2 linked regions of the Roseivirga sp. BDSF3-8 genome follow. The protein of the gene in region 2 interacts with the protein of the main gene of each other region in a pairwise test. Links are inferred from orthologs where the notes say so. Each region holds a gene or a part of one and is shown on either strand. Other genes may lie near its edges. The genes, in order: AB9P05_RS08135 and mrdA.

Region 1 (3,328 bases), 360 kb from region 2 along the record:
TAAATGCGGGGAAAGCGCTCATTTGATATACAGATATAAGGGTAGGTCTTGTCATCCTTAAGCAGGATATTGTATTTAGGCTGGTGTTCCTTTATCAGGTTGTTTTCCAGCAGCAGCGCATCAAACTCAGAGTTTACCAGCGTAACTTCCAGTGAACGAATCTCGCTCACCATTCTCAGCGTTTTACGGTTCACACCCGTATTTTTCACAAAGTAGCTGCTGACCCTTTTTTTCAGGCTCTTTGCCTTGCCAACATAGATCAGGGTGCGGTTCTTATTGTAAAACCGGTACACTCCTGGTTCATCTGGCAGATTATTTACTTGATCCGGGGTATAATTAGGAACTTCCATGCACAAAATAAAGAGGCTATCCCGGACAAGGATAGCCTCTGATTTAACTCAAATACCTGTTAATGGTTCTCTATCAGAAGATATCATCCACAAGTTCTTCATTTTCCTCGGTGGCCAGAGAATCAATATCCTCAAACATGCGATCACGGTAGCGGTCACAATTAAGCTCTACACTTAGTGGCCTGTCAGGTCTTTTGAAAGCCCCTTTTGTAATATCCAGCTTTTCATCTTTATAGACCGTGCGCATAAATTTATCATAAATCGGAAGGGCCATTCTTCCTCCTGTACCTAGGGCACCGGTCCGGAAACGCACCCGGCGGTCGTCGCCACCAACCCAGGTTACGGCTACCAGGTCTTTCGTTACCCCTACGAACCACCCATCAGAATAGTTATTTGTGGTACCTGTTTTTGCTCCTACTTCATTCTCATAGCGAATTTCACGGCTCAGTCCGAGAGAGGTACCCCCTTCTTCCTCGGTACCTCCCCTGAGCATATGAAGCATCAGGTACGCCGTTTCCTCATTTAATGCCTCCACCGTCTGAGGAGCAAATCTATGGATCAGGTTTCCATTCTTGTCCTCAATGCGGGTGATGAACATAGGCTTTGTATAGATACCTTCGTTAACAAAAGTACCATAAGCTCCTGCCAACTCAAACACAGACAGATCACTCGAGCCAAGTGCCAAAGCAGGTACCGGGTCCAGAGAACTCTCTATGCCCAACCGGCGAGCCATGTTAACGACTGATTCCGGGCCTACTTTCTGCATTACGAAAGCAGCAATGCTGTTCAGTGAGCGGGCCAGGCCCTGGCGAAGAGTGTATTCCTCTCCTGAAAATCTACCGCTGTAGTTATCCGGGGTCCAGGAACCGTTCTCATCAGAGGTTTTAAAAGTTACCGGTACGTCCCTGACCGTATAGCACGGTGTATAGCCCATCTCAATGGCTGTAGCATACAGAATAGGCTTGAAGGTAGAACCTGGCTGACGCTTACCCTGCATAACATGGTCATACTTAAAGTATTGATGATCAATACCTCCGACCCAGGCTTTAATGTGCCCGTTTTCAGGGTTCATAGCCATAAACCCAGCATGAAGAAAGTGCTGAAAGTATTTTATAGAGTCTATGGCACTCATTACCGTGTCTATTTCTCCCTGCCATGAGAATACACGCATGGGCCGCGGCTCGTTCATCAGGATCTCTACTGAGTCACTGTCACTTCCATACTTATCAACAAGGCTACGGTAGTATTCCGTACGTTTAGCCAGAGTACCTATATAGCTTTTAACCTCCCGGCCCTTCTCATCGATCCATGGGTTGCGACCATCCCAATGATCATTGAAGGTTTCCTGGAGTTTTGTCATGTGCTCTTCGATAGCCAATTCGGCATGTTTCTGCATGCGGCTATTGATCGTCGTGTAAATCCGCAGGCCACTATTATAAAGGTCATAGCCATTTTCAGAAGCCCAGTCTCTTAGCTGATTGCGTATAACAGACCTGAAATAGGTTGCGAGCCCTTCATTATGGTCATCTGCCTTAAAATTTAGCCCGAATTCACTGACTTTCAGTGAGTCGAAAGCTGCATCATCGATTTTTCCGTACTTGTTCAGATTATAAAGAATCTCATGGCGCTTAGCCATAGCTCTTTCGGGGTTACGGATAGGATTGAAACCGGTAGGTTTGTTTATCAGGGCTACCAGTACGGCACTTTCTTTATGATTCAGCTCCCAGGGTTCTTTCCCAAAATAGGTGTCTGCGGCGACCTTTATTCCGTACGCGTTGTTACCAAAGGGGATGGTATTAAGGTACATAGCCAGAATCTCCTCTTTGGTATAGTTACGCTCCAGTTGTACAGCAAGTATCCACTCCTTTAGCTTGGTGATTACCTGTCCTATGGTTCTGTTAAAATACAGCGCTCCCTGGTTTTCTGTATTTGTGCGGAATAGGTTTTCCGCCAATTGCATGGTAATAGTACTACCACCACCGCCACCACTAAAGGTGACTTTACCCCAAACAGCCCGTGCGAGGCCTCTGAGATCTATTCCTGAATGCTCTTTGAAACGAATATCCTCCGTCACCAAAAGAGTTTCGATCATTTCCTCTGAGAGGTCTTCATAGGCAATGGGTGAGCGGTTGTAACGATAGTACTTACCCAATAATACTCCGTCTTCAGAGTATAGCTCACTGGACAAGTCAGGCTGAGGATTTTCTAACTCCTTCAGCTCTGGCATGCCTCCATATAGCCCCAGAAAATCCACCTTAACTGTGTAGACCAATAAGGGGGCCAACAAGAGGAGAATAATAAAGGCTATCCATAAAAACCGGAGAAACTTACTGGACTTTCCGGTAGGCTTTTTAACTTTCTTTTTACCAGCCATATTAATAATTGGTGTAGAAGAATCTTAGGTAGTTTTCCAGATCCTGATTTTCCTGAAAGAGCTGGAAGTTGTCTTTGGTAACAACAAAATTAGCAAAATTATCGCTACCGAACTCACGAAGGGGGGCACTCTCGCCATTAAACATTTCGTAATACCTTACCGCTTTCTGGCGTCCCTCAATCCCGCGTACAATGAGCATTTGCCTGTCTTTATCATAGGTCATACTTCCAGTATTCAACGTCTGATCAGGGAAAGTCGTTCGGTTATACGATTGCATTTTGCTAAGCATCCTGTTAATAGCAACGCCCCTGTCCACAATCATCACAAAGAGGTGCTCCTGGTCGAAGTCAGGCACATACCGTATGGCCCCCGCATTGGCTATGGCTGACTCTGCTGCTGATGCAGAGGTAAGCAGCCGCTGGGCATAGGCGGTAATTTCCTCCTCAGGATACATTTCAATAAATCCTTCCAGCCGATTTTTGTACACTTCACTTGTACCTGTTTTGCCCTCGATAAGAATCTGGAGTAAACGAGCCTTGGGCTCCACGTCTGTTTCGGGATATTGAGCCAGCCCATCATCTAGCATAGCTGTAGCCGTTTCAAA
Region 2 (3,330 bases):
TCTTACTAAAGAGGCCAAGAGCGAGTAGTATGAGGAGGCCTATGGCCAGATACATGTACTCGGGGCCTACCCACAGGGTAAGAATAAAGAGTGCGAGCCCGATAAAGCCGGCAATAAGTACCCAGGGGGTAAGGCCTTCGCGGTATAGCACAAACACGAAGGAGCCAAACACGAGGGCGGTACCGGCATCTCCCTGTATGACGATAAGGGCCATGGGAAGGAGGATGATACCGCAGAGTACGAGGAAGTCCTTATCGAGGCGATCGAACTTCATGGAGCGCTGTGAAATAAATTTTGCCACAGCCAGGGCGGTGGCAAACTTAGCAAACTCTGAGGGCTGGAGGCCGAAGGGGCCAATGCGTATCCAGGATTTGGCTCCGGAAATAACGGGTCCTATGCCGAGTACAGCGACCAAAAGCAGAATAACAAGGGCATAGAAGCCGTAGGCAAAGTGATCGTAGAACTTGAAGTCAATGATAAATATGGCGATGCCGGCGATAAGGGCTACGGCCATAAAGAGTAGCTGCTTACCGGAGTTCATCTCCAGGCTGAATATCTTATGGACGTCTTCGGCATTATACTCGACGGCATAGATATTGAGCCAGCCGAATATGACGAGGCCGAAATAGATCATGACGGTGACCCAATCGACATTAGAAAATATATTACCCTCTCTCCTCAAGTCTGTCTGTATCTGATTTTATTAAAGAAAATCTCCTTTGAGTACGTAATCTTCTATGTAAGGCCGGTCGGTACCGCCTTTGATGTATTTCTCGATCATGAGTGATGCAATGGCGGCAGCGGAACGGGCTCCCTGTCCTGCATTTTCGACGTACACGGCAATGGCAATTTTGGGGTCATTGCGGGGGGCAAATGCCATAAAGCCGGAGTGGTCTTCGCCATGGGGGTTCTGTACGGTACTGGTTTTCCCACACACCTCAATATCTTTTAGTTTGGCCCTGTACTGTCCGGTACCATGGGTGATTACCTGTGCCATGCCCTGCACGACCATCTCGTAATGCTCGGGGTCTATACCGGCATAGTTCTTTTCTTTGTACTCATCGAGTACGTGATTGGTGGTGCCAATGCTCTTTACGAGGTGGGGGCTGTAGTAATAGCCTCTGTTTGCGATAAGGGCGGCGAGGTTGGCCATTTGCAAGGGGGTGATGAGCATCTCTCCCTGGCCTATACTGAGTGAGTAAATGTTGGAGAACTTCCAGCGGCCTTCGCCATAGATGTTGTTATAGTAGGAAGGACCGGGTATGTAGCCGGACTTGGCATTTGGTATGTCTACCTGTGGCTTAACGCCGAGGCCAAAGTTATGTACATACTCCTGCCACTTCTCCAGGCCTATTTCTGTGTCTTTGTAGGTGTTGTCACTGACGTTCTGATTGAGGACGCGGCGAAATACTTTTACAAAGTAGTTGTTACTGGAGTTCTGTATGGCCTTTGGCACATCGTAGTAGCCTGTGGGGGCGTGATCACCTATGAGGGAGCCGTCACAGTATATTTTTTCGGTAGCGGTAATTACGCCTTCCTGCAGGGCAATAAGTGACTGCACGCACTTGAACATGGAGCCGGGAGGGTAGGTAGCCATGAGGGCCCTGTTAAACAGGGGCGCGAGTGTATCGCGCTGCAGGGCTCCGAAGTTTTTACCATAATTTTTACCTGAGAGCAGGTTAGGATCGTAGGTAGGGGCTGAGATAATAGCGAGTATCTCACCGGTGGCAGGCTCGATGGCTACGATGCTGCCTACTTTACCGGCCATAAGTTTCTCGCCATATTTCTGCAGCTCGAGGTCTATGGTGGTAACGAGGTTTTCTCCGGGAATGGCGAGGGTGTCGAAGCGGCCTTCTTCGAGGCTGCCGACCTCACGGCCGAGTGCATTCTTAACCTTATACTTTACGCCTCTTTTACCCCTGAGAAAGGGCTCATAGGACTTCTCTATGCCGCTGTGGCCCAGGTAGTCTCCTGAGCGGTAATATTTAGATGAATCGGCTGCGAGCATGGGGCCGGATATCTCGGCAATGTAGCCGAGTGCATTGGCCATGACGGGGTGCTTATAGGCCCTGGCGGTCCGTGGTTCTATATAAAAGCCATTGAAGTCTACGAGGGCATCCTGTAGCCTGGCAAATTTTTCGTGTGAGATCTGCTTTTCGAAGAGATAAGGAAGCCTGTACCGTTTTGAAACGATGGCGTCTTCCATGCGCCTGACATACTCTTCTTTGGTTATTCCGAGGAGGTTGCAGAAGCGGGCGGTATCTATCCCCTTGGTCTTTATGGGTGTGGCATAAAGGTCATAGAGGGGGGTGTTGTAGGCAATGAGTTCACCGTTGCGATCGGTGATGAGACCACGATAGGGGTGCTGGGTAACCTTAAGCTTAAGGTTATTCTCGGCTTTTAGCTTTAGCTCATCGTTCAGTACCTGAAGGGCAAAGAGCCTTCCCAGGAAAATCAGCCCGATGAGCAGAAATACTGCCATGACCACTATGTGACGGTTCTCGTTCATATAACAGACCTACGTGATGAGTAGAACAAATACTGAAATACGACCAGCATAGTAAAGGTGAGGAGTGTACTTGCCACTACTTTGCTAAGCGTAAAAAAGAATAAGTGAAAACTCCCTACTTCCACGTAAAAGAGGATAAGATGGTGTACGAATGAAAGGGCAATGGCATAGGTTGCAAACCATTGGCTTCCCAGCAGCTTGAGCCGGGGTGTTGACACGTTCTCGTACCCTCCCCGTGGTGTGATCAGATTGATCCAGTAAGGCCTCAGATACATCATGAACACAGAGGCGGCGGCATGAATTCCCAAACTGTCGTAAAAAATATCTACGACCAGGCCGCAGATAAAGCCGAGCAGCATGGCGGGAAGGCGCCCTATGTCAAAAGGCAGCATGAGGAGGGCACCAATATAGATGAAGCAGAAGGCGGTGTCGAAGAGCACCACATTCCTGAATATGAGCACCTGCAGCAGCAGGTAGGCGGCAAAAGCCAGCAGATGTCCTATAAGGCGGGCTCCATTCATGGGGTAATGGCTACATTTTCTATACTGTCTCTTTCTTCTTTCATTTTATTCTCCACCACGTAGACGTATGACAGGTTGCCAAAGTCGGTGGAGAGCCTGAGTTTGATATCGTAAAAAGAGGCGTCTTCTCTGAGCTTTACTTCTTCGACAATTCCGACAAGTACGCCGCCGGGATAGACGGCATTATATCCGGAGGTAATGATGGTATCGCCTTGCATTACACTCTCTGAGCGTGGAATAAATTTCAGCTCTGCGGTAGAGGCGTCTTTGCCTGGCCATGAGGTGCTGCCAAAGTAGCCG

What was found.
Region 1: the proteins of mrdA (region 2) and AB9P05_RS08135 interact in binary tests that used the Escherichia coli proteins (3 or more experiments, as listed by UniProt). The link is inferred for Roseivirga sp. BDSF3-8 from one-to-one orthologs.

Annotation. Positions count from the first base shown.
Region 1 is NZ_JBGNFV010000001.1:2,000,359-2,003,686, reverse strand. The notes cover bases 75-3,072. They hold AB9P05_RS08135 (penicillin-binding protein 1A), read right to left. Parts: upstream 2,725-3,072; coding sequence 424-2,724; downstream 75-423. Other genes in these bases: AB9P05_RS08130 (tetratricopeptide repeat protein), read right to left, coding at 2,726-3,072; uvrC (excinuclease ABC subunit UvrC), read right to left, coding at 75-350. Outside these bases: more of uvrC, read right to left, coding at 1-74; more of AB9P05_RS08130, read right to left, coding at 3,073-3,328. UniProt on the Escherichia coli protein: Cell wall formation. Synthesis of cross-linked peptidoglycan from the lipid intermediates.
Region 2 is NZ_JBGNFV010000001.1:2,364,660-2,367,989, reverse strand. What follows is about bases 107-3,106. They hold mrdA (penicillin-binding protein 2), read right to left. Parts: upstream 2,510-3,106; coding sequence 704-2,509; downstream 107-703. Other genes in these bases: mreC (rod shape-determining protein MreC), read right to left, coding at 3,027-3,106; AB9P05_RS09765 (Rod shape-determining protein MreD), read right to left, coding at 2,506-3,030; rodA (rod shape-determining protein RodA), read right to left, coding at 107-682. Outside these bases: more of rodA, read right to left, coding at 1-106; more of mreC, read right to left, coding at 3,107-3,330. UniProt on the Escherichia coli protein: Catalyzes cross-linking of the peptidoglycan cell wall. Responsible for the determination of the rod shape of the cell. Is probably required for lateral peptidoglycan synthesis and maintenance of the correct diameter during lateral and centripetal growth.